2 regions of the Thalassotalea euphylliae genome follow, and region 1 is predicted to be linked to the other one. Evidence: predicted binding sites of a transcription regulator. Region 1 holds the regulator's gene; the other holds the start of a gene.
What was found. Region 1 encodes NrdR, which represses ribonucleotide reductase genes. Its sites were predicted from a motif close to AAACACNANATNTNGTGTTT; they were not measured.
Positions count from the first base shown of each region.

Region 1 (15,055 bases):
TAACTTGCTCTAACAGAGCCAAAGCCATTAAAGTCGATCTGAGCAAGTGCCTGAGAAAAGGGCGACGTTGCTATGATTGCCATGGTCAAATATCGTGCTTTCATATTTACTAACCTTTTTAGGTACTGGTTTTTCGGGATAAGGCCCTACTCGAGCATAATCTGCGCAGTCTAAATTCCAATTAGACCTTAAAGCCTTTGGCTATAATTTCTAAGTTGTGTGCTAAGCCTGCTAGTTCGCTACTCACTGACGCTAGTTCTTGAGAAGCGCTGTGAGTTTGATTAGTGCTTTGGCTGATATCGTCTACATGCGAGACGATTTGGCCTGCAGCTTGTGATTGCGAATCGGTGGCGTGAGCTATATTGGTGGTCATTTCACTGATTTGCGAAACTGATGTTGTAATCTCAGCAAGCGAAGTTCCCGCCATGGTTACTTGTTCAACACTGCTTTCCGCCAACGACCGACCATTGCTCATTGCACCTACGGCTTTACGGGCAGCTTGCTGTAGCTTTTCAATGGTGGTTTGAATCTCAACCGTCGAGTCTTGTGTCCTAGAGGCCAGTGTTCTCACCTCGTCAGCAACAACGGCGAAACCACGTCCTTGCTCGCCCGCTCGCGCCGCTTCAATTGCTGCGTTTAGCGCTAATAAATTAGTTTGTTCGGCAATACCTCTGATCACGTCAAGCACAACGCCTACTTGATTAGCGTCACTGTCTAGGTGGTCAATTACTTCCGAGGAATCTTCAACGGTTTTCGCCAGTTGGTGAATTGTTTCAACCGTCTTGGCAACAACATCCGCGCCTTCAGTAGAAATTGTACGAGTTTGTGTTGCTGTATCGGCAGCTAAAGCGGCACTATCAGCAACGCTTTTGACACTGTGATTTAAATCATCAACAGCGGCTTTAGTGTTGTGTGCACCATCTTGTTGGAGTTGAGTAATGGTATTGGTTTGTTCCGCGTTAGCACTAACAGAGTTTGCCATTTGTGAAAGCGGTAAGGCGATATCGACGACTTGTTTGATGGTGTTTTGGAGCTTTTCAATGAACATATTAAAACGATTAACAAGTTCACCGATTTCATCGCTACTTTTTGAATTTAGGCGAACCGTTAGGTCTCCTTCACCCTCTGCGATGTCTTGCAAAGAATTAACCACGCTCGATAATGACGATCTAATGCCTGAAATTATCGGTATAGCGGTGCCAAATAGCAGAATAATAGTAATAATGCCGACAATAAACCCAATATTAACTAAGGTTTCTGCAGAGTTATTAGCATCGGTAATCGCCTGCTCAAATTCTTGCACTCGTGTTTTATTAAAGTTTTCAAGCCCACCTTTAGCCTGTTCAAAGGCGGCGTTCATGGCTTTCCCCATTTCTGGCAGCTTCTCAAAATCTATGGTGTCATTAATCATGCCACTGCTTAGCGTCCTAGCCTGTTGGTAATAGCTATTAAAGTCGTTTAAAAGGCTTTGTTGGTCAGATACAAATTGCTGATCAGTTGCACCTATTTGGGTGATGGAATCGATAATTTTTTCTGATAACTCGTCTGCTGACGCAATACCATCTTCATCGCCTGTGGTTACCGCAGCATTGAGGATTTCCGATAGTCGCACGATATCAACGGCAGCGGCTTCCGATAGTTGGACGACAGGAAACTGAACGTCTTTAACCCGTGAAAGCTGTTCAACGTTGTTAGTGGCATTAAAAATGGAGAGGGCGAGGTAAATGGTAAAACTGATCGTGCCTATTACTGGTATCAAATAAATTTTTTGAGCAATAGAAAGTCGATAAAGAAAATTCATACTTTGTCCTCTAATTTTAGCTATCTAAACTGTAGAACATAAATTTCAATTTTGAGAAGTTTTGGTGCTAAAAGTAGCGTTCCGATTCGCAGATATATCCTGTTGACTTTTCCTACTTTTTTACACTTTAAATGCGGCAGTGGTACTGTTGGGAAAAATTCTAAAACTAGAAATCTGCAACAAACCTTTTAGTTAGACAAATAGTTGAACAAAAACTTCATAAAATTAGCTGGTGCCACTTGCTAAGTTAGTAGTCGAAATAGCATTTCAATGAATAGCGGAAGAGCTTGCTATTCGGCAAGCATCAATAGGTGTATTGCTGTATAAGTGCAGGCAGAGGTGTAGGTGTAGTGCTATTGATAATTTGATGATAGTTTATACAAAGCGATTAAGGATGACGCCAAAACATTCGAATAAAGCACAAGAATAAATATAAAGATAAATGAAAAAGTAGCGCAGACGTTTTTATCCAACTATCAAAAAGTAATAAAAACAAACGATTACAACAAGCTATAACAATAATATATTAAAACAATAAGAGTCAGGATATGAAGGAACTATTGAGCCGTTATCCGGTATCACCACAGGCAACACAAAATACACATATTAACGCTGATAAATATCAGCAAATGTATCAACAATCGATTGAACAACCAGACGTGTTTTGGGCTGAACAAGCAGAGCAATTTATTGATTGGTATAAACCTTGGAAGCAAGTCTCTGAGGTTAATTATCAAACCGCAGACATCAGTTGGTTTAAAGGTGGGCAACTCAATGTTAGCTATAACTGTATCGACCGCCATTTAGCGAGCAAAGCAAATCAAACGGCCATTATTTTTGAAGGCGATGAGCCAACAGATGACTTTCGAGTTAGCTATCAAGAGTTGCACGATAACGTCTGTCGTTTGGCTAATTTGTTAAAAACTCGCGGTGTTAGCAAAGGCGATAGAGTTTGTATTTACATGCCGATGATCCCCGAAGTGGGCTATGCCATGCTCGCTTGTGCACGTATTGGTGCGGTGCACTCAGTGGTGTTTGGCGGTTTTTCTACCGAATCGATAAAAGCACGTGTACTAGATGCTGACTGTCAGGTGGTGATCACTGCTGATGAAGGCGTTCGTGGCGGTAAAAAAATACCGCTGAAAGCAAATGTTGATGCAGCGCTGGTTGATTGCCCCGATGTCCACTCGGTGATCATGGTCGAACGTACTGGCGTTGAAGTTAACTGGCAAGATCAGCGAGATGTCAACTATCAGGAAGTGATTAATCACTACGAGCCAATGTGTGAGCCGGAAATGATGGACGCTGAAGACCCTTTATTTATTCTTTACACCTCAGGGTCAACCGGTAAACCTAAAGGCGTACTGCATACTTGTGGCGGTTATATTTTGTATGCCGCGATGACGCATAAATATGTGTTTGATTACCAAGAAGGTGAGATTTATTGGTGTACTGCAGATGCCGGCTGGATAACGGGTCATTCGTATATTTTCTATGGCCCACTGGCCAATGGTGCAACGACCTTAGTGTTTGAAGGTGTACCGACTTATCCAGATGCAGGGCGATGCTGGCAGGTGTGTGAGAAACATCAGGTCAATATTTTCTATACCGCACCAACGGCAATACGTGCATTAATGGGGCTAGGTGATGAGCTGGTTGAAAAGCATGATCGCTCAAGTATTCGCTTGTTAGGGACGGTTGGCGAGCCAATTAACCCTGAGGCTTGGCACTGGTATTATGAAGTGGTTGGTCAAAGCTGCTGTTCAATCGTTGATACTTGGTGGCAAACTGAGACTGGCGGCATTTTAATTACCTCACTACCTGGGGCTGTCGATATGAAACCAGGTGCGGCGGGCAAACCATTTTTTGGTGTAAAACCAGCGATTGTCAGCAAAGAAGGCGACGTTCTTGAGGGTGAAGCACGTGGTCGCTTAGTGATGACAGGTAGCTGGCCTGGACAAATGCGCACTGTATATGGTGATCATCAGCGCTTTTTTGATACCTACTTTAGCCAATACACAGGCTACTATTTTACTGGCGATGGTGCCAAGCGTGATGCCGATGGTTTTTATTGGATCACCGGCCGTATTGACGATGTGCTTAATGTCTCCGGTCACCGATTAGGCACAGCGGAAATCGAAAGTGCATTGGTCTTGCACCCTAAAGTGGCTGAAGCAGCAGTGGTTGGCTATCCGCATGAAATCAAAGGCCAGGGCATATACTGCTATGTCACCTTGATGTCGGGAGTTGATTGTCAGCAATCCCTTACCGAAGAATTGCAAGCCTTGGTCGCAGACGAGCTAGGTCGCTTTGCTAAGCCTGACTACATTCAATTCGCGCCGGGTTTACCAAAAACACGATCGGGTAAAATCATGCGCCGTATCTTGCGTAAAATAGCAGAAAATGAATTGGAGAATCTTGGAGATACTTCAACCTTAGCTGACCCAAGCGTTGTTAAAGATCTTATCGACAATCGCATCGTTCACGGTTAGCTGTCTTAGTTAGTTAAAACACACCGAGTGCTGCTAGTTTGCTGTTTTCGGTGTGTTATATCATTTACTCGCCTAATTGCGATAAAAGGCATCATAAAGCTTTCGCTTAACTGTTTGTTTTCGATTAAAATGCTCGACAATTTATAACCTATCGAGCGACTTCATGTATTGTCCTTTTTGCTCTGCAACTGATACTAAGGTGATCGATTCACGACTTGTGGCTGATGGTCACCAAATCAGACGTCGTCGTGAATGTAGCGAGTGTCATGAGCGTTTTACCACTTTTGAAACTGCCGAATTGGTGATGCCGCGCATTATTAAACGCGATGGCTCAAGAGAGCCGTTTAACGAAGACAAAATGCGCAGTGGTTTGCAACGTGCACTGGAAAAGCGACCTGTTAGCATCGAAAAAATTGAGCTGTCGGTGAATAAGGTTAAATCGCAATTACGTGCAACTGGCGAGCGCGAGCTAGACTCAGAAATGCTAGGCAATTTAATTATGGAGCAGCTTAAAGAACTCGACAAAGTTGCTTATATTCGCTTTGCCTCTGTATATCGTTCATTTGAAGATATCAAAGAGTTCGGTGAAGAGATTGCTCGTCTGGGCGATGAGAAGTAACAAAACACCAAGCAGGATATCTAAGTCTTTTTTTGGTGTATTTTAAAGTTTAAGTTAGGTTTGATTGAGAACAACGTTGACACAATTTAGCAACCAAGATCATCAATATATGGCACTAGCCATAAAGCTGGCAAAACAAGGGCATTACACCACTTCACCTAACCCTCGTGTTGGTTGTGTCATTGTTAAAAGCGGTCAAATTATTGGCCAAGGTGCGCATCTAAAAGCTGGTACGCCACATGCTGAAGTTCATGCATTGCGTGAAGCAGGTGAGCAGGCACGTGGTGCTACAGCGTATGTCACATTGGAACCTTGCTCACATTTTGGTCGCACACCACCTTGTGCACAGGCCTTGATTGATAATGGCTTGGCAAAAGTGATTGCTGCCAACGTTGATCCTAATCCGCAAGTTGCTGGTCGTGGCCTTGATATGCTCGCAGCTGCTGGTATTGAAACAGCCTATGGTTTACTTGCTAATGAAGCTGAGCAGCTCAATCAAGGTTTTCTTAAATTAATGCGCACCCAAATGCCTTATGTTCGCTGTAAACTTGCTGCCAGCTTGGACGGGCAAACGGCTATGGCATCCGGTGAAAGTCAGTGGATTACCTCGCCAGAAGCACGTAAAGACGTACAACGTTTACGCGCGCAAAGCTGTGCTGTGCTGACGGGCGCTGACTCTGTGTTAATGGATGGTGCGAAAATGACCGTGCGACATCAAGAGCTTGGCTCACTTGCCAGCGACTATCCTGCAGAGGTTTTACGTCAGCCAGTGCGAGTAGTGATTGACGGTCAGCAGCGTTTAACACCAGACTTGCCGATGTTCGAATCTCCTCATCCCGTCATTTTACTGCGAACTAAGGTTGAAAATGAGCAAGACTGGCCGCATTTTGTCAGCCAAGTAGCGATAAAAGAACACGATGGAAAAATTGATTTAGCGGCAGCGCTGGCTTATCTAGGCACGCTTGGCTTAAACGATATTTTACTTGAGTCGGGTCAGCGCTTAGCTGGTGCCTTTATCGAACAAAACTTGGTAGATGAATTAATCTTGTATCAAGCGCCCAAATTAATGGGCGTTGATGGCAAAGGCTTATGCGCAATGCCAAGTATTACAAAACTTAAGCAAGCAAAGGCGCTTAATATTCGTGATGTCACTATGGTTGGCACAGATCTTAAAGTTACCGCGCAATTTGCCAATAGTTAAGCTTTGTCCTAGCTAAGCATGGCAAGTCAGGTCGTTAAGCTTATAACGTAAAGAGAAAAGATATGTTTACCGGAATTATTGAAGCTGTGGGCACCATAGCGGCGATTCAAATGAACCAGCAAGGGGCTGCGATTACCGTTAATGTCGGTAAATTAGACATGGCTGATGTCAAATTGGGCGACTCTATCGCCACCAATGGTATATGCCTAACGGTCGTGCACTATAGCGATAGCAGCTTTACCGCAGATGTTTCAAACGAAACCTTAAAACGTACTGGCTTTGCGAATTATCAAGTAGGCCAAAAGGTTAACTTGGAAAAAGCCATGCTACCAACAACGCGCTTTGGTGGTCATATGGTCTCAGGCCATGTTGATGCGGTGGCAGAAGTAACGTCGATTACACAATCAGGTAATAGCTGGGATTATTGGATTACGATGGCGGCGGATATCGCCCCTTATATCGCGGAAAAAGGGTCTATTACCATTGATGGCGTAAGCTTAACGGTTAATAGCCTTGCCAGTGACCAATTCCGCTTAACGATTGTGCCACACACAGCGCAAGAAACTATCATTGCTGACTACCAAGTCGGCACTAAGCTCAATATTGAAGTTGATGTGGTTGCTCGTTATATCGAGCGTTTATTAACAAAATCCCATCAACCAACCACTTCCTCTGGTGTTAGTCATGACTTACTAGCACGCAGTGGCTTTATTAAGTAACGAAAGGCTAAACAAGAGGCAGCTATGCAATTAAATACGCCACAAGAAATTATTGATGACATCAAGCTCGGTAAAATGGTGATCTTGATGGATGATGAAGATCGCGAAAATGAGGGTGACTTCATTATGGCTGCCGAGTTGGTAACGCCAGAAGCGATTAACTTTATGGCTACCCACGGTCGTGGTTTGATTTGTTTACCTATGTCGGCTGAGCGTTGTCAAAAGCTTAAGTTACCTTTGATGGTAGAAAAGAATGACGCACAGTTTACCACTAACTTTACCGTATCAATTGAAGCTGCTGAGGGTGTCACAACCGGTATTTCAGCAGCGGATCGCGCAACCACGATTTTAGCGGCGGTGGCAAAAGATGCAGATCAAAACTCAATTGTGCAGCCGGGCCATATTTTTCCGTTGATTGCCAAAGACGGTGGCGTGTTAAACCGTGCTGGTCATACCGAAGCGGGTGTTGATTTAGCGCGCTTAGCGGGTTTAGAGCCAGCAGCAGTGATTGTTGAAATTTTGAATGAAGACGGCACCATGGCGCGTCGTCCTGATTTAGAAAAAATTGCTGAAAAGCACGGTATCAAAATGGGCACTATTGCCGATTTAATTGAATACCGCAATGCCAATGAAACTACGATTGAGCGTATTTCGCAGTGTAAGCTGCCAACCGCTTTTGGTGATTTTGATTTAACGGTCTTTAAAGACACCATTGACGGCCAAACACACTTCGCACTGACCAAAGGCGAAATCAAAGCTGAAGAGCCTACCCTAGTGCGTGTGCACTTGGAAAACACGTTCCGCGATCTATTATTTAGCCAGCGCGATAGCATCAATAAGTGGCCTATTGGCAAAGCGTTAGAGCGCATTGCTGAAGAAGGTGGCGTATTGGTGTTACTGGGTAAGCACGAGTCACCGCAAAGCTTAATTGAGCAAGTTGAAAAATACGCCAAGCTTGATGCTGGCGAGACAATCAAAGAAGTGAAGCGCCACATTGGTTCGCGTAACGTTGGTGTCGGTTCGCAAATTTTAGCTAACTTAGGTGTTAGCAAGATGCGTTTATTGAGCTCACAAACTAAATATCACTCACTATCAGGCTTTGGTCTAGAAGTGGTTGAGTATCTTGCAGAGTAAATTAGATAAGACTTATACCAATTGAATTAATTAATTTAGGAATTCAGAGCGCTGTCAGCGTTGGGAGAACAAGCCAAATTTTTGTTGATATAGTTATTCTACATCTCATCAATTGGGCGAAGTTATCGCGACGCTGACACGCTCCCTAAGGGCGAGTTTAAAAGGCTCATATGTATCGTTATTGATTTTGACAAGGGAACGACCATTCTCTGCAATCAATGCCTTGCCTCTGAGACTTTTAATTCTCGCTGAATGCTTAAGTATTTATTTCAATTGGTATTAACCAATTCAAAAGCTACTGATGTCAGTAGCTTTTTTTATGCCTACACGTTTTGCCGTAAACGTTTGACACAACCGCTAACAAGATAACGACATAGTTTCGCTCAAAAAACTTTCATTTTATCTTTTCATTTACCTGTATCGCTGTTTTAATAACCGTGTCTGATATAAAAAATAAGCTAATAAATTCAGCTACATAATAATGTAATTTGAATAGCAGTAATTCAGCAAAAAAATAATAAATACAGATATTACAAGTAGGTGTTCATATGAATGTAAAGGTTGCCCATAAGATCATTCTTGGCTTCGTTGTCATACTTTTACTGCTCATCTTTGCCAGTGTCAGCTCCATTGGCATTCTCGCCGATATTGAGCAGGCGACTAAGGAAGTTGACAGTATTGCGATACCCGTGCAAAAACAAAGTACTGGGTTGCAAATTGGCTTGCTAAAACAAGCTAAGCAAGCCTCCCAAATTACCACCGTAGATAGCGAGCAGCAGCTTTCAATTCTTAAGTCAGGTTTTGGCAATCAAGGCATCAGGCTTAGTGAAGCAAAGCAAAACCTCGATCAATTATCATTACCTACTGCGCTAGCCCAGCAGTTAAGCGCCTTTGAGCAAGAGCAGTCACTATTCGCACAAACAGTGGCGAATATGTTTGGCTTTCAGTCTAAATCACTTTCTCTAGCCCAGTCACTCACAAGCGTTGAGCAACAGATTGGCGCCAATCTTAATGAAGCGGGAGCTTTGCTCGTTGACTTAACGTATTTGGAAGATGACAAAGAGCAAGCGATTGTCGACCGTATTATCGGCTCTGCTGGGCAAATAGAAGGCTATGTGATCAACCTTGCTGATGCCGCTAACAGTGTACTTAGTATCAATGATTTAGAGGAGCTAAATCAAAGCCAAGAGCTAATCGAACAGTCTTTATTGAATATTAAAGATTTAGTCGGCTATTTGGTTAGGCAAGGCGAAGACTATGACACGCAAGGGCTGATTGAGCAGTTTGTCAGCGAGTTTGAACAGGCGAATGACAAGCTCACTAATGAGCGCAGTTTGTTTGTTATCAAGCGAGAACAATTGGAAAACAGAGCAAACCTAATAGAGGCTGCTAATCGCTCTGAACAGCAAATAGAACAAGCGCTCGCGACCATAGATAAACTGCTTGAACAAGTTGATTCTAACTTATCGAATTTACAGCAAAATGTTTTTGACGATGTTGATAATGGCCAAGCACTAACCTTAATTATTTTGGCGGTTATTATGCTTGTGAGTGTCACTATCGCAGTTTTGACAATTCGTGCGATGATCAAGCCGCTCTTTCATATCAATGAAGTCCTGCACCGCATTGCTCAGGGAGATCTCACTAAACAGCTGGATGTGGTTAGTGAGGATGAATATGGTCAGCTATCGAAAAATGTCAACTCTGTGGTATCACACTTAAAAACCTTAATTGATGATATTGGGCAAAATGCGAATGCACTGGCGCAAGCGGCTAATCGCTCACAAACCGAGTTACAAGCGGTGGCAACCTCACTGGATTCTCAGCAATCAACGGTTGATGAAGTTAATCATAATACCTTGTCGCTCAGTGAACATGCGGATGAAGTATTGGCTAAGTCGACCGATGCTGAAAATCAGATGACAGAAGCTTTAAATCGCAGTAATGAACTTGAGCAGCGTGCTAATAGCACGGCAGGTAAGATTAATGATTTGACGATGTTGCTGCAAAATACCGCTGGCAAAGTCAGTTTGTTGAATCAAGAAGCAACCAATATCAGTAGTATCTTAGAAACTATTCAAAGTATTGCTGATCAAACTAACTTATTGGCACTTAATGCGGCAATTGAAGCTGCACGTGCCGGGGAGGCTGGTCGAGGTTTCTCAGTGGTGGCCGATGAGGTGCGTATGCTTGCCAGTCGTACACAAGAGTCAACTTCTGAAATTAATGCGATGATTGATTCGCTACAGGCACAAACTAGCAGTGTTGTAGAGGAGATTGAGCAAGGGAAAAACAACGCGACCCGCTGTCAGACAGACACTGAGTTACTGTTAGAAACACTGACGACGATTAGCCAAGCAATTTCACAAATGCATTCAATGAGTATTGATATTTCAAGTGCAGCGCAACAGCAGAATAACTTGAGTAGTGAAATCAACGATAGTATTTCGCAAGTAGCCTTAGTGAGCCAGCAAAGTAGTGAAAAATCGACAGTAACTCTTGGCTACAGTGAAGAGGTCGCGAAACTTGCTCAATCGCTAGAAAGCGCGGTTGATGCCTTTAATGTTAGAACAGGTACCTAATACCAATTTCAATAAATATTTGATCATTCTGACTGGTTAAAATGCTCACTAACTGCGTTATTATTTTTGAAATTAGAACAACTAGTTAACAAAAAATAACGCCTTGTTTATGAACCTTTTTCCTGCGCCATAATTGATCAACGAATTAATTCAATTGGTATAAGCTAATATTCATGGAATTGAAGGTCATGGACTGAAAAACCAAAAAAGCCGCAATAGCGGCTTTTTTGGTTGTTAGGGATAGCGGGGTAAGTCGCAGAGACTAACCAATAAACGCGTTAACTTTATCGATAATACCCTGACAATCTAAGCCCAACTCTTGGTGAATTTCTTCTTGTGTCCCGTGTTTAATAAAAACATCTGGTAAGCCAATATTGAGTACTTTTATTGCACGTCCTTGGCTTAACAAGAACTCATTCACTGCTGAACCAGCACCACCGGCAATGGCATTATCTTCAACCGTTACAATCACATCGTGATTGTCGGCAAGTTCGTTGATAAGTGCTTCATCAATTGGTTTAACAAAGCGCATATCAGCTAAGCTTGCATTAAGTGCATCCGCAGCTTGTGAGGCTTCGCCCAAAACCGTACCAAAATTCAAAATCGCAATTTTTTCACCTTGGCGTTTTTTCACGCCTTTGCCTAGCGTGATAGTTTCATCAAGCGTCGGCAATTCAGCGCCCGTGCCACTGCCACGAGGATAGCGTACCGCAGCTGGGCCATTATGCAGGTGACCAGTTGTTAACATCAACTGACACTCGCGTTCGTCAGACGGTGTCATAATCACCATATTTGGTATACAGCGCATAAAGCTTAAGTCGAACGCACCTTGGTGCGTAGGGCCGTCAGCGCCAACAATGCCAGCACGGTCAATCGCAAACAAAACCGGTAAGTTTTGAATGGCAATATCGTGAATCAGCTGATCATAACCGCGTTGTAAGAAGCTTGAGTAGATAGCGACAACGGCATTTTGGCCGCCAATGGCAAGGCCTGCTGCGTAGGTCACAGCATGCTGTTCGGCAATGGCAACATCGAAATATTGATCAGGAAAACGCTGGCTAAATTCAACCATACCCGAGCCTTCGCGCATCGCTGGTGTAATTGCCATTAACTTGCTATCGCGCTCGGCCATGCCACATAGCCAGTCACCAAAAATCTTAGAATAAGTTGGTAAGCTTGGCTTGCTTTTCGGTAGTGACGTTTCAGCAGGGTTAAATTTAGGTACCGCGTGGTACTTAATTGGGTCTTGTTCTGCTGCTTGGTAGCCTTTACCTTTCTTGGTTGCGATATGCAAAATTTGCGGCCCTTTCAGGTTGCGCATATTGCGAATGGTATCAACTAAGCCATTAACGTCGTGGCCGTCAATTGGCCCTATGTAGTTAAAGCCCAATTCTTCAAAGAAGGTACTAGGTACTACCATGCCTTTGAGATGTTCTTCGGCACGACTGGCTAATTCTTTGATCGGCGGAATATTGTTAAGTAAGCGTTTACTACCTTCTCTGAATCCAGTAAATAAGCTACCAGAAAGTAGTTTGGCTAAATGATTATTCAACGCACCCACGTTTTCCGAAATTGACATCTCGTTGTCATTTAAGATGACTAACATATCTTTATTGATGTCACCGCCGTGGTTTAATGCTTCAAAAGCCATACCTGCGGTCATCGCACCGTCACCAATAACGGCAACAACTTTGCGATCTTTGGCTTCTTTTTCGGCAGCAACGGCTAACCCTAGTGCGGCAGAAATTGACGTACTTGAGTGACCGACACTCAGCACATCGTATTCACTTTCTTCGCGCCACGGGAACGGGTGTAAGCCGTCTTTTTGACGAATCGTGTGAAGTTGGTCGCGACGACCCGTGAGAATTTTGTGCGGGTAGGCTTGGTGGCCAACATCCCAAATCAGGTGATCAAACGGTGTGCGATAAACATAGTGCAGCGCAACCGTTAGTTCAATTGTGCCTAAACCAGAGGCGAAATGGCCGCTGCTTTTACTGACAGAGTTTAATAAATAGCTTCGTAACTCATCACTGACTTTGGTTAACTGATCTTGGCTCAGTAAACGCAAATCGTCAGGGGAATTGATCGTTGATAATAAAGGATATTCAGCTAGATTAATGGTCATAGTCTTATTAGTAATTAATGAGTACGGCGAACAATAAAGGTCGCAAAGTCTGCCAAAGTGTCGGTATTGTAGGGCAAAGTAGCTAAAGCTTGAAGCGATTCTTGGTATAGCGTTTCTGCCTTTTGCTGGGCATCTGCTAAGCCAAGTAGTGCTGGGTAAGTTGATTTATTGGCTTCAATATCTGAGCCTTTAGGTTTACCAAGTTGCTCTTGTGTCGATGTAATATCGATAATATCGTCTTGTACTTGATAAGCTAGCCCAATAAGTTCGGCAAATGTTGCGAGCGTCGTTTTTTGCTCATCAGTAACTTGTAGCGCACATTCTGAGGCCATTGTAACCGAGGCTTTTAATAGTGCGCCGGTTTTGAGCTTGTGAATGGTTTCAAGCTCGTTCAATGAAACACGCTTATCGGTTGCACTTAAATCTAATGCTTGGCCACCACACATGCCTTGGTAACCGGCCGCGGCAACTAGTTGCTGTAACAGAGTTGGCATTTTTTGTTGACCAAAGTCTGAAAACGGGTGATTGGCAAGAAAGTCAAACGCCAGTGTTTGCAAGCTATCGCCTGCCAAAATAGCTGTTGCTTCGTCAAAAGCCTTGTGACAAGTTGGTTGTCCGCGTCGTAGATCATCGTCATCCATAGCAGGCAAATCATCGTGTAGTAATGAATACGCATGAATGCACTCTAAGGCGCAGGCAATGCCGTCTAAATCTTCAAGTTTGGCGCCTAAAGCTAGACCAGTGGTATAAACCAAATAGGGACGCATGCGTTTGCCGCCAATTAACAGGCCATAGCGCATTGCTTCTAATAGCTTAGTGTCATTAACGGGTAGACCATCAAGCTTGTTGGCAAGTAACTGGTTAACGCGTGCTTGATATTCACTAAGTTGAGGTAAAGTCGTCAAAATCTTTATTGCCTTAAACTAAGCGTTATCGTCTTGTTCAAAGTTCGTTAAAGTACCTTGACCATTTTGATTAATCAGCATTTGCACTTTTTGCTCTGCGCCTTGCAGTTTTTGCTGACTTAATTGACTAAGCTTTAAGCCGCGTTCAAAAACCGCCATTGACTCTTCTAAACTTAATTCACCTTGCTCTAATTGTTGAACAATAGTGTCAAGTTCGCCAAGCGCCTCTTCGAACGATAGATTTTCCAGTTTCTTCTTTGCCATTTCTATACCACGGATAGCCCGTTTTTGATGATAAACAAGTGATGACCAAACGCACTCTCTGCCTATTTAATAAGCATCGCTTCGATTGATTAAGGTTAGTTTAGCATTGCAACCTAGTAATAAGGCGCAAAGGTACATGAGCGGCGCGTCTAGGTCAATCAATGGCACATATTCGCCCGCTTATAGTAACGATAGCTGAACTGAATCAAAAACAAGTTAAGTTATTGACCTTTCGGGCGATACTATCTGTGTAACAGGCTGTAATACAGGTCGCGATTCATTTATTGATAATGTATTATCAGCAGAGTTCTGCTCGTTAAAGACACACATTAGGAGGCATTTGTGGATTTAGCTACGCTAATTGGGATGTTGGGCGCAATCGGTTTCATCGTGATGGCGATGATTTTAGGTGGCGACATTTCAATGTTTGTCGATACCCAATCAATTCTTATCGTATTCTGTGGTTCTATTTTCGTTGTTTTATCGAATTACAACCTTGGCCAGTTTTTTACCATTGGTAAGATCATTGGCAAGGCATTTATGTTCAAGCTGGAAAAGCCAGAAGAGTTAATTGAAAAGTCTGTTGAAATGGCTGACGCTGCGCGAAAAGGTGGTTTTTTAGCCTTGGAAGAGGCCGAGATCTCTAATGCCTTTATGCAAAAAGGTGTCGACATGTTGGTTGATGGTCACGATGCCGACGTGGTGCGCGCCACCATGCAAAAAGACATATCACTAACAACCGAGCGCCATGATACCGGCGTAGGCATGCTAGGTGCGCTTGCCGAAGTTGCACCAGCGATGGGGATGATTGGTACCTTGATTGGTCTAGTTGCGATGTTATCTAACATGGATGACCCTAAAGCGATTGGTCCTGCGATGGCGGTTGCACTATTAACCACATTGTACGGTGCTTTCCTAGCAAACGTTATTGCCATTCCAATTTCGAACAAGTTATCGCTTCGTATGGCAGAAGAAAAGTTAAACCAAGAGCTTATCTTAGATGCGGTTTTGGGGATTCAAGACGGCCAAAACCCACGTGTTATTGAAGGTCTGCTGAAAAACTATTTAGCAGAAAGTAAGCGAAAAATAGACACCACTGAAGAGTAGTGAGGTAAGCCATGTCATCTCCACCTCCTGAGTGTAAGTGCCCGCCCGCAGGTCTACCTGCGTGGATGGGAACTTTTGCGGATTTGATGTCACTGTTAATGTGTTT
Region 1 covers NZ_QUOT01000001.1:3,609,552-3,624,606, forward strand. The annotation lists gene DXX94_RS15770 (porin) at 1-104, opposite strand, end outside; gene DXX94_RS15775 (methyl-accepting chemotaxis protein) at 182-1,801, opposite strand; gene acs (acetate--CoA ligase) at 2,350-4,293, shown strand; gene nrdR (transcriptional regulator NrdR) at 4,457-4,912, shown strand; gene ribD (bifunctional diaminohydroxyphosphoribosylaminopyrimidine deaminase/5-amino-6-(5-phosphoribosylamino)uracil reductase RibD) at 4,989-6,113, shown strand; gene DXX94_RS15795 (riboflavin synthase) at 6,176-6,832, shown strand; gene ribBA (bifunctional 3,4-dihydroxy-2-butanone-4-phosphate synthase/GTP cyclohydrolase II) at 6,857-7,966, shown strand; gene DXX94_RS15805 (methyl-accepting chemotaxis protein) at 8,515-10,548, shown strand; gene dxs (1-deoxy-D-xylulose-5-phosphate synthase) at 10,811-12,673, opposite strand; gene ispA ((2E,6E)-farnesyl diphosphate synthase) at 12,688-13,578, opposite strand; gene DXX94_RS15820 (exodeoxyribonuclease VII small subunit) at 13,597-13,842, opposite strand; gene pomA (flagellar motor protein PomA) at 14,185-14,949, shown strand; gene DXX94_RS15830 (flagellar motor protein MotB) at 14,961-15,055, shown strand, end outside.

Region 2 (15,055 bases), 2.9 Mb from region 1:
CAAGTGGTGCTTGTGCTTTGAAAAAGCCACCATTGCCAACCACTGTGCATTCAGTGCCGCAATCACTTAGTTGGTATTCAATACCTAAGCTAGTGAGTGCATTCAGCATATGCTCAATGTCTTCACTCACTAATAAGTTAGTAATCTTCGTCGTGCCTTTTGCCAATGCGGCAATTAGTAAGGCACGGTTTGAAAGGCTCTTAGAGCCCGGTAAAAATACTTCACCGTCAATTTTGTTGATCGGTTGTAGTGTTAATTGTTCCACTGTAGAACTTCCTTCAATCTCTTTAATCACTTTGATTTAGTGACTCTATTTACTTCAATTTATTACGGTCAGCGAAATCCGTCATAAAATCTACTAATGCTTGTACGCCTGCCAATGGCATTGCGTTATAAATACTGGCGCGCATACCGCCAACGCTGCGGTGACCTTTTAATGCCAATAAACCCGCTTGCTCAGCCTCTGCTAGGAAAGCATCATTTAGCGATTCATCAGTCAACCAAAATGGCACATTCATTAACGAGCGATACTGGCTATCAATGTTATTAACATAGAAGTTATTGCTATCAATATAGTCGTAAAGTAAAGCGGCCTTTTCTTTATTCACTTGCTCGATAGCCTTAACACCGCCAAGCTCGGTTAGCCACTCAAACACCAAGCCCGCTAAATACCAGGCAAAGGTCGGTGGTGTGTTGTACATCGAGTCATTGCTAGCTGCGAGCTGATAATTGAGCACGGATGGCGTGGTTAATCTGGCATTGCCCAATAGGTCTTCACGAACAATGACGATAGTTAGACCGGACGGGCCAATATTTTTTTGCGCACCGGCGTAAATTAAACCAAATCGGCTAACATCAATTTCGCGCGACATAATGGTCGAGGACATATCGGCGACTAGCGGAATATCCCCCGTTTCAGGAATATCAAAGATTTCAATGCCATCTACGGTTTCGTTCGGGCAGTAATGCACATAAGCAGCGTCTTTAGACAATGCCCAATCAGCTGGCGCTAGCACCGTTTGACTCTCATCTGTTTTAGTGACCACTTCAACGGTATTGATTTCACCGTAATTAGCGGCTTCTTTGGCTGCCGCTTTTGACCAAGAGCCTGAAATCACGTAATCCGCTTTGCCACCCTCAGGCAATAGATTATGCGGCACCGCCGAAAACTGGCCGCGACCGCCACCATGCATAAACAGCACTTTATAGTTAGCAGGAATATTCATGAGCGATCTGAGATCTGCTTCGGCTTTGGCAGCCAGCTGCATAAAAACTTTACTGCGATGGCTGAGCTCCATCACCGAGCAACCATTGTCTTGCCAATTAATAAATTCAGCTTGTGCCTTTGCCATTACTGGCGTTGGTAACATCGCTGGCCCTGCACAAAAATTATAGGTTGCAGACATCTCAACACTTCCTTCTAACTATTTTTAATAACTATTATTTTCTCTAGCGAAAAAAAATGGGCGGATAAGCCGCCCATTTTTCCTTTATCTTATACCTTGGGCGTTAGGCGTCAGGATCGCTATACGATTCGCCATCAAGGTTTTCAGCATCAGACGCTGGCGCTGTTTCACCTTCGCTTGCTACCACTTCACCTTCAACAATGTCGCCGTCCACTAACTCATCGCTTTCGATTTCATCGATACGCTGAAGTGCCACTACGTGCTCATCTTCTGCAGTACGAATTAAACGAACACCTTGAGTGTTACGACCAATCACGCTCACTTCGTTAACACGGGTACGAACAAGCGTACCGTTGTCGGTGATCATCATGATTTCATCGTTATCTTCAACTTGAACGGCGCCAACGACTTTGCCGTTACGCTCACTCACTTTGATAGACACAACACCTTTGGTTGCACGGCTCTTCGCTGGGTATTCAGCTAGCTCTGTACGCTTACCGTAGCCATTTTCAGTAACCGTTAAGACCGCGCCACCATTTTTCGGCACGATAAGTGATACCACTTTCTGACCGTCTTCAAGGTTAATACCACGAACACCGGTTGCGGTACGCCCCATAGGACGAAGCGCTAACAGCTCTTCACCAGTTTCCGGATCGCGTTTTACTTCACCTGTTTCGCTATCGCGCTGTTTCTCGTTAAAGCGAACCACTTTACCTTCGTCTGAGAACAGCATGATATCGTTCGAACCATCAGTGATATCAACACCGATAAGCGTATCATCATCACGTAGGTTTAAGGCGATAATACCGTTAGCACGTTGGTTAGAGTACGCCGTTAATGGCGTTTTCTTAACCGTACCAGACGCAGTCGCCATGATAATGTACTTGTCTTCTTCGTATTCACGTACTGGTAAAATCGCCGTGATACGTTCGTCGCTCTCTAGAGGTAACAAGTTAACAATTGGACGACCACGCGCCGTACGGCTCGCCAGTGGCAATTGATAAACCTTCAACCAATAAAGCTTACCGCGGTTTGAGAAACACAAGATAGTATCGTGAGTATTAGCAACCAATAAACGTTCGATGAAGTCTTCTTCTTTCATCTTAGTGGCGGCTTTACCTTTACCGCCACGGCGCTGCGCTTCATATTCCGTCAACGCTTGATACTTCACATAACCTTCGTGAGAAAGCGTTACTACAACATCTTCTTCGTTAATTAAATCTTCAAGAGAAATGTCGTGCGAAGCATTGGTGATTTCTGTGCGGCGCTCATCACCGAACTCATCGCGAATTGCTTCTAGCTCTTCTTTGATCACTTCCATCAAACGCGCTGGCGAGTTAAGAATGTGCAGTAGTTCAGCAATTAAGTCTAATAACTCTTTGTACTCGTTTAGAATCTTTTCGTGTTCCATGCCCGAAAGCTTGTACAACTGCAAATCGACAATTGCTTTTGCCTGCTCTGGCGTTAGATAGTAAAGACCGTCGCGAATACCGTATTGCGGCTCTAACCACTCTGGGCGAGCTGCATCTGAGCCAGCAGCTTCAAGCATGCCTGCCACATTGCCTAATGCCCAACCTTGTGAAACCAGCTTTTCTTCAGCTTCTCTGCGGTTAGCTGAGCTTTTCACTAGCTCGATTACAGGGTCGATATTAGCAAGTGCAATTGATAAGCCTTCTAAGATATGGGCTCTGTCACGTGCTTTGCGTAATTCGAAAATCGTACGACGAGTCACGACTTCACGGCGGTGAAGTAAGAATGCTTCGAGCATTTCTTTTAGATTAAATAATTTCGGTTGGCCGTCAGTTAACGCCACCATATTTAAACCAAAAGACACTTGCATTTGAGTTAACTTGTACAAGTTGTTTAACACAACCTCACCCACATCACCGCGTTTCACTTCGATGACCATGCGCATACCGTCTTTATCAGATTCATCGCGCAGTGCTGAAATACCTTCCAAGCGTTTTTCTTTAACCAGCTCGGCCATTTTTTCAATCAAACGCGCTTTGTTAACTTGGTAAGGTAATTCGTGAACAACAATAGTTTCTTTACCTGACTTATCGTCAACTTCAATTTCAGCGCGAGCGCGGATCTTTATTTTACCGCGACCGGTTTTGTACGCTTCGATAATCCCCGCTTTACCGCTGATGATACCTGCGGTTGGGAAATCAGGGCCAGGAATGTATTCAAGCAAGTCGTCAATCGTTAACTCATTGTTATCGATTAACGCTAAACAGCCGTTAATCACTTCCGTTAAGTTATGCGGTGGAATATTCGTTGCCATACCAACGGCAATACCCGAAGTACCATTCACTAACAAGTTAGGAATGCGGGTTGGCATTACTTCTGGAATTTGCTCAGTGCCATCGTAGTTAGGCACAAAATCAACGGTTTCTTTTTCTAGGTCGGCAAGAATAGAATGCGAGATTTTATTCATGCGAATTTCGGTGTAACGCATTGCCGCCGCTGAATCACCATCAACTGAACCGAAGTTACCTTGACCGTCAACTAGCATGTAGCGCATTGAGAAGTCTTGCGCCAAACGAACGATTGTATCGTATACCGCAGTGTCACCGTGTGGGTGGTATTTACCGATTACATCACCAACAACACGTGCTGATTTTTTGTAAGGTTTGTTCCAATCATTACCCAGTACGTTCATGGCGTATAGTACGCGTCTGTGCACAGGCTTTAGACCGTCGCGTACATCAGGTAACGCGCGGCCCACGATTACACTCATCGCGTAATCGAGGTAAGAGCTTTTTAGCTCATCTTCAATATTGACTGGGAGAATTTCTTTTGCCAGATCGGACATAAATCGATGGTATCCCTATTTAATACAGAAATTTTCGAAATTATTATTTTAATTTAAGGCCAGCATACTACCACAAAAAAAGGGGATGCCATAACGCTTTGTAGCGGTTAGTTTTGCATATTAAAGCTAGCAATTTCAAGCTTTGCCGAGCATGTCAAACATGAGTCAATAAACAATTGATAACTAAGCGATAAATTAAATTATTTAAAAGCCAAGTTAAGACTTAATATTGACTAAAATACTAACTTCATCATTGATCGCTCAGTTATTAATCAAACTCTACAATTAATCGTTTTGATAGATGCAAAATCAAATTAAGCAGCAAGGTATCATTACCCTCTGGTTTTTCTTCTAGCAAGAACTGAAATTCTTCGCTCCATTTATACCTATACCAACTACATTTCGATTACAAATTAGAACAGTCTGAAAAAAGACACACACCGATGAACGGGTATAATATGAAATTAGTTTTTAATCAGGAGAAGTGATGACTGATTCCGTGTCTGACAATAAGCAGCTAGTGACCGTCTTGTATTTAGACAATAATGACGTTCAACTTAAGCATCATTATGGTCGCTATCCCCGCCGTGACAATGGCCGAGTTGTATTACCCAACGATTTTAAACAAAACAAACAAATTCTTGCGGTATGTAAAGGTATGGTTACCGTATTAAGTGGACTAGGTGATCGTATTGGCAGCGAGAACTTCACAGCAAACGATAGCAGCACAATTCATGAGATGACGGCAAGCCACTAATCGTGCTTGCCAGTACTCTTTCAAATTATGCTATATGATCAAGCAGCTTTTTAATCAAACCGCTTTCGCTTGCTCAAACAACTTACGCTTCTCAACGGCCTTTTGATGAACTTCATCCGCCATTTCTTTATTTAGGCCAAGCGCAAAATACAATTCGGCAATTAAAAATAATGGGCCAATCAGCAGCTGATTGATGTCGTCTATAAAAGCAGGTTTAGCTCGCTCATAGGCGTGGCCAATAAATTGAATCACCCAGCCAATAAAAAAGACGCCTAATGCAATAAGCACTGGTTGCCCCATATCGACCACTAACTGTGTACTAATCACTAAAGGTCCAAAGAGCAATGCAATCATCAAGGCTAGCGGCACATGCAATGAAAAATAGTAAATTAATACAACAAGTGCGACAACGATTGCTAAGCCTACAACCATTTCATGCCCGAAAATTGTGACCTCAAAACTAAACATATTTAACAGTAAGGCGATCGACCATATGATCATCGGGACGCCAACAATATGGCTTTTGATATTGTTCTTGTTTAAATGAACACTTTTATAATTGGCTAATTGTTCTATAACGCTTTTCATAATAATTTTGCTCTGTTAATACTATTTATTATTGTTATTTTTTAATTTTTGTTCGATTCAATATCGATAGCTTTCTCTTGTTCAATCTAAGTAGTTAGTGATTAAAAATCAATCTTAACGAGAATTAGTCTCTATCGAGCCTGAACCATGTTCAGCTTTTTCACTCATACTAGCGTCAGAATTAGTACCTGAATTGATGTGAGCAACTTTATTAGTTTTTTTGTTTTCTCAGCGCTAGGTTTCGCTAAACGCTTAGTTTAAAATCCCAATCAAATAATATAGAGACTCAAGCAATTAGAAACCCTCCTATGTCAGACTCAATCAATGTAAACCCTGAAGAAATCGCTAAATTCGAACAAGTCGCTAGCCAATGGTGGGACTTAACGGGCGACTTTAAACCGCTTCATCAAGTTAACCCACTCAGACGTCAATTTATTTTGCAGCATGTTGAGTCAGTGTTTGATAAGCAAGTGCTTGATGTCGGATGCGGTGGCGGTATTTTGTCAGAAAGCCTCGCTAAATTAGGAGCCAAAGTTACTGGCATTGATTTAGGCGAAGAGCCACTAAATGTTGCTAAGCTGCATGCACTGGAAACTGGTGTGGATGTTAATTATGAAAAAATCCCAGCGGAGCAAAAAGCACTGCAATGCCCTGAGCACTTCGATGTGGTGACTTGTATGGAAATGCTAGAGCATGTGCCCGATCCAGCCTCTATCATCCAAGCTTGTGCAGACATGGTAAAACCAAACGGCTATGTTTTCTTTTCTACATTAAACAAAACGGTTAAATCATACCTACTCGCAATCTTAGCAGCTGAAAAGGTCTTAAAAATTGTGCCTGATGGCACCCATGATCACGACAAATTCATTAGACCATCACAACTAATAGGCTGGGCTGAAAGTAGCGAATTAAAATGTATTGATGCTACTGGTATTCACTACAATCCAATCACAGAAAACCATAAACTGGGCGGTAGTTTAGACATTAACTATATTATCTGCTGTCAAAAGGTCGGCTAATGACGATGTCATCAACATTAAATGGCGTACCACATTACAAAGGTATTTTGTTCGATTTAGACGGCACACTGCTCGATACCGCAAATGACCTTGGCGAGGCATTAAATGCGGTGCTAACCAATCACGGTTTACCCAAAGTACCACGCGAGCGTTATCGACCGGTTGCTTCAGATGGTGCAAAAGGCTTGATAGAGCTTGGCTTTGGTGCGGGATTAAAAAACTTTGATTATGAACAGTTGCGTGTTGAATTTCTCGATTACTACGAAAATCACATTGCCGAGCATACCTGCCTATACCCTGGAGTAGCAGCGCTTATTGAAAAGCTTGATCAACACCAAATCCCTTGGGGAATTGTCACCAATAAACCCATTGGCCTAACGCATGTGCTTTTGCCTCATTTCCCTGAACTAGAGTCAGCCGCCTCTGTGCTTGGTGGAGATTCATTAGCACAGCGTAAACCTCACCCTGCACCACTACTACAGGCTGCTAATGAGGTTCGAGTGGCGCCAAATGAGTGTATATATGTTGGCGATGCGCCACGCGATATCGAAGCAGGTAACGCGGCTAATATGTGCACTATTATCGCTGGCTGGGGATACATCGCTAGCGATACTGATTTAACAACATGGCAGGCAGATATTCACTGTGCTCATCCAAGTGAAATTAACAAGATGGAATTTCTGTTCACAAAATCATCAAATCGCTAATGTGTTGATATATAAAGAGATCAAAACATATATTCAAATTAGAAATAAAAAGCGGAATTTAATGTAATAAATCATTCTATGGCGGTAAAAAAGTGCAAAAAAACCATTGCGTTTTCATTAAAGCAAAATTAAAACGCACTACTACGTTAGTCATTACTAACCAGTCAATTTTAGGCTAGATTATTAAATAATCACTCTAATTTTTTGCCCTTGCAATAACCGTCAAACCTCATTATCTTGTGATCATATTTTTTAAATAACCCAATATATTGTGTATTGATTATTCAAATAACCACTAGTCCTAGTGGTTTACTAGATTTGAGTAATTACGCAACAGTATCTGCTCAAAAAATAAGAAGAATAAAACACACTCAAGGTCTTTCATGAATAGTAATCTTTTTGTAACTAAACGAAATGGTAATAAAGAAGCCATTGATCTGGAAAAAATTCACAAAGTAATTGCTTGGGCTGCAGAAGGCCTTGATGACGTTTCTGTCTCGCAAGTTGAATTAAAGTCTCACATTCAGTTTTATGATGGAATTAAAACATCTGACATTCACGAGACTATTATCAAAGCAGCTGCGGATTTGATCTCTGAAGAATCACCTGACTACCAGTATCTTGCAGCACGATTGGCAATTTTCCACTTACGTAAAAAGGCTTACGGTCAATTTGAACCGCCAAAATTATACGATCATGTTGTTAACATGGTTGAAAGTGGTAAGTATGACCAGCATTTATTGGCTGATTATACGCAAACCGAATTTGAGCAAATGGAAAGCTACATCGACCACCGTCGTGATCTTAATTTCAGCTACGCTGCCGTAAAGCAACTTGAAGGTAAATACCTGGTTCAAAACCGCGTGACCGGTGAAATTTATGAAAGCGCTCAGTTCCTCTATATTTTAGTGGCTGCTTGCCTATTCGCTAAGTACCCAGCCGATAGCCGTTTGCGTTACATCGAAGGCTTCTACGATGCTATTTCGACCTTTAAAATTTCATTACCTACACCAATTATGGCTGGTGTACGTACGCCAACACGTCAATTCTCATCATGTGTATTGATTGAGTGTGACGACAGCTTAGACTCAATTAACGCGACATCTAGCGCAATTGTAAAATATGTATCGCAACGCGCTGGCATTGGCATTAACGCTGGTAGAATTCGTGCACTAGGTAGCGAAATTCGCAGTGGTGAGGCCTTCCATACTGGTTGTATTCCGTTTTACAAGCACTTTCAAACGGCAGTAAAAAGCTGTTCTCAAGGTGGTGTACGTGGTGGCGCAGCTACCCTATTCTACCCGCTATGGCATCTAGAAGTAGAAAGCTTATTAGTGCTTAAAAACAACCGCGGTGTAGAAGAGAACCGAGTTCGTCACCTAGACTACGGTGTGCAGTTTAATAAGCTGATGTACCAGCGTTTGATCAAAGGTGAATCAATCACCCTATTTAGTCCAAGTGATGTACCTGGTTTATACGATGCTTTCTTTGAAGACCAAGACAAATTTGAAGAACTTTACGTAAAATACGAGCAAGACGAGTCAATTCGTAAAAAGCGCATTAAGGCAATAGAGTTGTTTGGTTTATTTGCACAAGAGCGCGCAAGTACAGGTCGTATCTACCTGCAGAATGTTGACCACTGTAATACACACAGTCCATTCGACCCTACACAAGCGCCTATTCGCCAAAGTAATTTATGTTTAGAAATTGCTTTACCAACTAAGCCAATGGCAGATGTAAATGATCCTAATGGTGAAATTGCACTTTGTACCCTATCGGCATTTAACCTAGGAGCCATTGAAAGCTTAGACGAATTAGAAGGCCTTGCAGATTTAGCTGTTCGCGCACTTGATAGCCTATTAGATTATCAAGACTACCCGGTTCCTGCTGCACACAATGCAACTATGGGTCGTCGTACGTTAGGTATAGGTGTCATTAACTACGCCTACTACTTAGCGAAAAACGGTGTTTACTATTCAAACGGTAGTGCAAATAACCTAACGCACCGTACTTTCGAAGCAATTCAGTATTACTTGCTAAAAGCGTCTAACTTATTGGCGAAAGAACAAGGCGCATGTCCGTTATTTAATGAAACAAAATTAAGTAAAGGCATTCTACCTATCGATACGTACAAAAAAGATATCGATAAAGTTACTGGCGAACAGCTTCACCTTGATTGGGAATGGTTACGCGAAAGCATCAAAGAACACGGCGTTCGTAACTCAACAGTATCAGCTTTGATGCCGTCTGAAACTTCATCGCAAATCTCAAATGCGACTAATGGTATTGAACCACCACGTGGCTTAATCAGTATTAAAGCAAGTAAAGACGGCGTGTTAAAACAAGTTGTACCTGAGTACAAACGTTTGAAAGATAGCTACGAGTTACTGTGGAATATTCCGAGCAACGATGGCTATTTAGAGCTAGTTGGTATTATGCAGAAGTTTATTGACCAAACGATTTCCGCCAACACGAACTACGATCCATCGCGTTACGAAGGCGGCAAAGTACCTGTTAAGCAGATCATCAAAGATTTACTTACGGCATACAAACTCGGTGTTAAAACCTTGTACTACCACAATACTCGTGATGGTGCAGACGACAGCCAGCAAGATGACGGCTGTGAAGGCGGCGCGTGTAAGATTTAACTTTACACGTTCCGTAATATAAAGCCGCATGGTCAATGCAAATAGCCTAGTTGCTAGCTGCATGATATGACATGCGGCTTGTTCGTGTGTTAAAGCATCAGTTTTAAACACACGCAAATGCAAGATAAAAAACAGTAAATTAGAACAATAGCAATCAAGATGCACATTCAAAAATGTCAGCTAAGTACGACATTTGGAGTTATTAATGACTTACACAACTTTTAATCAAACCCCAACAAACGCCCTGCTTGAACCGATGTTTTTGGGTAATAGTGTTAACGTTGCTCGTTACGACCAACAAAAGTACATGGCTTTTGAAAAGCTAATCGAAAAGCAACTTTCCTTCTTCTGGCGTCCAGAGGAAGTTGACGTTTCAAAAGACCGTGCCGATTGGCAAGGCTTAACACCTTCTGAAAAGCATATTTTCATTTCAAATCTAAAGTATCAAACCTTACTCGATAGTATGGCAGCGCGTTCAGTTAATGCTGTATTACTACCGCTAGTTTCATTGCCAGAACTAGAAACTTGGATAGAAACTTGGGCATTTAGTGAGACCATCCACTCTCGCTCATACACCCATATTTTGCGTAACCTATTTACTGAGCCTGGTGAAGTATTTGACGATATTGTGGTCAACCCAGCGATTTTAAATCGTGCAAGCAGTATCGCTAAATACTTTGATGACGTGATTTTGACAACGCAATTACTTCAATCACAAGGCGAAGGCACGTACGAAGTTGAAGGCGAAATGGTTGAAGTGAGCACGCGTAAATTGAAAGAGCGCTTGTTCCTTGCTATTTGCTCGGTCAATGCGTTAGAAGCCATTCGTTTTTATGTCAGTTTTGCCTGTTCTTTTGCATTTGCTGAACGTGAGTTACTAGAAGGTAATGCAAAAATCATCAAGTTGATTGCCCGTGATGAAGCATTACACTTAACCGGAACTCAACATATTCTTAACAACTGGATGTCTGGTAAAGATTGTCCTGAAATGAAAGAAATCGCTGATGAGCTTAAAGAAGAAGGCCGTCAAATTTTCCTTGATGTCGTTGAGCAAGAAAAAGAATGGGCAGAGTACCTATTCAAAGATGGCTCAATGATCGGCTTGAACGCTCAGATACTAAACCAGTACATTGAATACATTAGTCATCAGCGTATGGGCGCTATCGGCTTAGAATCGCCATTTAACGTGAAAAGCAACCCACTACCATGGATGAACGCCTATTTGGTGAGTGATAACGTACAAGTAGCACCGCAAGAGTCTGAAATTTCGAGCTATTTAGTTGGTCAAGTAGACGCTGCTGTCGCGGAAGATGATTTCGAAGAGTTTGACCTTTAGATCTTTAAAAAACTCGATGATACTAAAATTCTACAGGACTATCGTTTTATAAAATGACCGAAAGTGATACAAACGATAGTTCACACAAGGTAATCGCCAATGGCCAGGAGGTTATATTCACAGATAAACAGCCAGATTTGCTGGTATGTTTAGAGGAGGCTAACATCGAAGTGCATTACCATTGTCGAGATGGATTTTGTGGTGCTTGCCGTGTCAAACTTGATAAAGGGCAAATTCGATATCCTCAAGGTGAACCGCTGGCTTTTATTAGTGAAGGAGAGATTCTTCCTTGCTGCTGTGTGCCCACTAGCGACATTGAGCTGACCATAGATTGACACCATGCATTGATAGGATAGCAAGTATAAAAAACCAGCAGCGAGCTGGTTTTTTTATTGTATATAAATGCTTTGTCTCTACTTAGACAATATTTAGCTCTGTTTTAATACCTGTAATTACCCGATTTAATTCAAACGAAACATTGTCAAACAAGCCTTGATAACTTTCCTTATCGCCATCATTAACAGCAAAATCTAGTTGCTTAGCTCGCTCAAATAACTGCATGGCGCCAACTGAACATGCAACCCCTTTGAGGGTGTGTACTAAATGTTTCATACTCGCCTGGTCATCTGTATCTATTGCCTGCTGAATTTTAACGCCATCTTGATGGTGGTCATCGAAGAACATTTTCAGTATCTCTTTGAATAAGTCATCATCACCAAGCACATTGCTTAGACCAACTTGATAATCTATACCGACAAAGCCCTTCTCGTGGTTTTCATTAACAGTCGTAGTTTGCGCAGGGGTTTGCTGAACAATTTCTTCTTGCCCTTCAGGTGGATGACTTAACGTCACATTTCGGGAAAGTTGTTTGGCGTCGTAAAGAAATTTATCGGCAGCCTGCATCATCTGATTAAAGTCATACCCTACTTCAATATGTTGAGCACAAGCGACACCAATACTGGTCGTAACAAAAATTTGTTCGTTCCCAAGCTCCATCGGCGTTTGCTCTACAGCTTTTCGAAAACGTTCACAAGCATTAACAGCGTCGTGCTGATTAACCTCTGGCATACAAACCGCGAATTCTTCGCCACCTACGCGGCCAACAATGTCGTAGTCTCTGAAGGTTTGAGCAAGTAACTGAGCAAACTGCTTTAACACGATATCACCCGCTTCATGACCATAATTGTCGTTAACGGCTTTGAAATGATCAATGTCTATCATAGCTACTGCCATGTTATTCATTGCACGTGAGCCCTGATTGATGGCTTTTAAACTCAGTTGTTCGAAGCTTCCTTTATTATTGAGTTTGGTAAGAAAGTCTGTTTTGGCTAGATTTTCTAGCGTTAGTGTTTTCTCTCGTAGTCTTATGGCATTGCGGATTCGCGCGAGCAGAACTTTCGCGATATAAGGTTTAGTAACATAATCGTGAGCACCTAGTTCAAGCGCTTCAACAATTTTGTCTTCGTCATCAGACGCAGACAGCATAATTACCGGTATATTCGCCTGTTCAGGAGTGGCTTTGAGCTGTTTTAACGTCTCAATGCCTGACATACCTGGCATATACAAATCAAGCAGTAGAATATCAACGTTATTGTTATTAATTGCCGCTAATGCGCTTTCGCCATCTTCGGCTTTCAACACTTGATAGCCTTCAGCTTGCAGATCAAATTCCAGTAGCATTAGCGTGTCTTTGGCATCATCTGCTGCCAAAATTGTGTACATAATTAGTCCTTAATCAATGCCATTCGCTGCTAATAATAGCGAATAAAGTATATTCGTATAAGACCTAAACTTAACTTAACTTAACACGTTAAAAATCATAGATAAGTTTAGCAAATAGGCGAGTAAAAAGTACTCCACCGCTCTACTTGGTCATAAAATTGTGCGTTTTTATGCCTCAATTGGCTGTGATAAAAACGATCTAAGATGCTCGATAAACGCAACATATGTCTTATCCAATGCCTGGGTGAGCTCTTTTAACTGTTCAATATTTTCCGCTTTTGCTGCATGCTCTAATTGGAGCGCAATATCAGCTAGCTGTATGCCCCCTAAGTTATTTGAAGAGCCTTTAAGCTTGTGGGCAAAAGCCAAAATTTCAGTCATGTTGCTTTGCGCGAGCGCTTCAATTAGCTGTTCAAAAAGTTCTGGCACTTCATTTATATACAACTCTACTAAATTACGCACCAACTGTTCATTATTTCTCACGCGCTTAAACAAGGCTTGCTTATCCCAAAGAGGTGCTAATTTCAATTCGCTTGGCTCTTCATCTGTTATGCTCGCTTGCTCTACATTCGCTACTATTTCAACCTTCTGGTTGTAGTTGTTTGACTTTTTAACCCAGTGACATAGTGTTTCACCAAGCTTTTCTGCATCTACAGGCTTTGAGAGGTAATCATTCATACCAGCGGCTAAGCACTTTTCCCTGTCCCCTTTCATCGCGTTGGCAGTCATCGCAATGATCGGTATATCCTTATAAAAGCTACCCACTTTTCCTTGTCGAATAGCTTGCGTCGTTTGGTAGCCGTCCATTTCAGGCATCTGGCAATCCATCAAGACAATATCGTAAGCAGCATTTGAGGGAGATTGAGCTAATTGCTCCAGTGCTTCCCTACCATGGTTAGCAATATCCGCTCGCCCACCGCCATTACCAAGAATACCTTGAACAACTGCCTGATTAATTCGATTGTCTTCTACGAGCAAAATACGCATCGATTTAAACGACATATCTTGTGCAGACGGCGAGGCGCTGGGGTGAACATTGTAATGTGTTAAAATGGGCGAACCATCGGGGTCGCTATCAGCCCCTTTACTAAGCACAACCGCCATAGCATTGCGTAAATCACTAATGGTTGCTGGTTTAGGAAAATAGGCACTATAGCCCAGCTCAGCAAAATAATTGGCATCGCCTCGCTCACTCATAGAGGTCATCATTATCAATTTTATGTGCTTAGCGTTTGTGGCAGATTTTATACGTTGCCCAAGCGTCACGCCGTCAATATCGGATAACTGTCGATCTAAAATTGCCACTTCAAAATAACCAGAAGGCCGCTTAGCAATGGTCGCTAACGCTGATTCTCCGCTGTCAGCAGTGACAACTGATGCACCCCAAACAGATAACTGCTCTGCAAGCACACTACGATTGGTCGCATTTTCATCAATCACTAAGACGTGATGACCCGAAAAGCTAATATCGGGAATCGCCACCGGCGTTTGCTCACTGCGTTGCATAATCAAATCAAAGGTAAACTTACTACCAACACCTAACGAGCTCTCTACACTTACACTACCCTGCATTAACAGACACAGTTTCTTGACGATTGCCAAACCAAGGCCCGTGCCACCATAACGGCGGGTAGTACTGGCATCAACCTGTGTAAAAGAGTCAAATAGTTTTTCTAATTTATCCTCTGCAATGCCAATTCCAGTATCAATAACTTGGCATTCAAATTTCAACACTTCTTGCTCATCAACTAATGCTGGCGACAATTTCGCACGGATAACCACTTCACCTCGCTCGGTAAATTTGATTGCATTACCGACTAAGTTAGTAATTATCTGCATCAAGCGAGTTGGGTCCCCCTTAACCATAGATAAGCTTATTTGGCTGACATCTAAAATAATTTCTACACCTTTATCCTGTGCCTTTAACGCCATAGATTCGGCAATATCACCAAGATGTGAGCGCAAATCAAAGTCTAGAATCTCAAGCTCTAACTTCCCTGCTTCGACTTTCGAAAAGTCTAGTATGTCATTGATCAAATTCAGTAAAGAAAAGGCAC
Region 2 covers NZ_QUOT01000001.1:661,357-676,411, forward strand. The annotation lists gene aroA (3-phosphoshikimate 1-carboxyvinyltransferase) at 1-265, opposite strand, end outside; gene serC (3-phosphoserine/phosphohydroxythreonine transaminase) at 315-1,406, opposite strand; gene gyrA (DNA topoisomerase (ATP-hydrolyzing) subunit A) at 1,510-4,221, opposite strand; gene DXX94_RS02980 (DUF2375 family protein) at 4,709-4,978, shown strand; gene DXX94_RS02985 (Mpo1 family 2-hydroxy fatty acid dioxygenase) at 5,033-5,566, opposite strand; gene ubiG (bifunctional 2-polyprenyl-6-hydroxyphenol methylase/3-demethylubiquinol 3-O-methyltransferase UbiG) at 5,875-6,585, shown strand; gene DXX94_RS02995 (HAD family hydrolase) at 6,585-7,292, shown strand; gene nrdA (class 1a ribonucleoside-diphosphate reductase subunit alpha) at 7,676-9,940, shown strand; gene nrdB (class Ia ribonucleoside-diphosphate reductase subunit beta) at 10,146-11,276, shown strand; gene yfaE (class I ribonucleotide reductase maintenance protein YfaE) at 11,330-11,611, shown strand; gene DXX94_RS03015 (diguanylate cyclase) at 11,694-12,998, opposite strand; gene DXX94_RS03020 (response regulator) at 13,167-15,055, opposite strand, start outside.
Region 2: nrdA (class 1a ribonucleoside-diphosphate reductase subunit alpha) is a predicted target of NrdR. The motif match lies at 7,550-7,569, and genes of this name have one in related genera.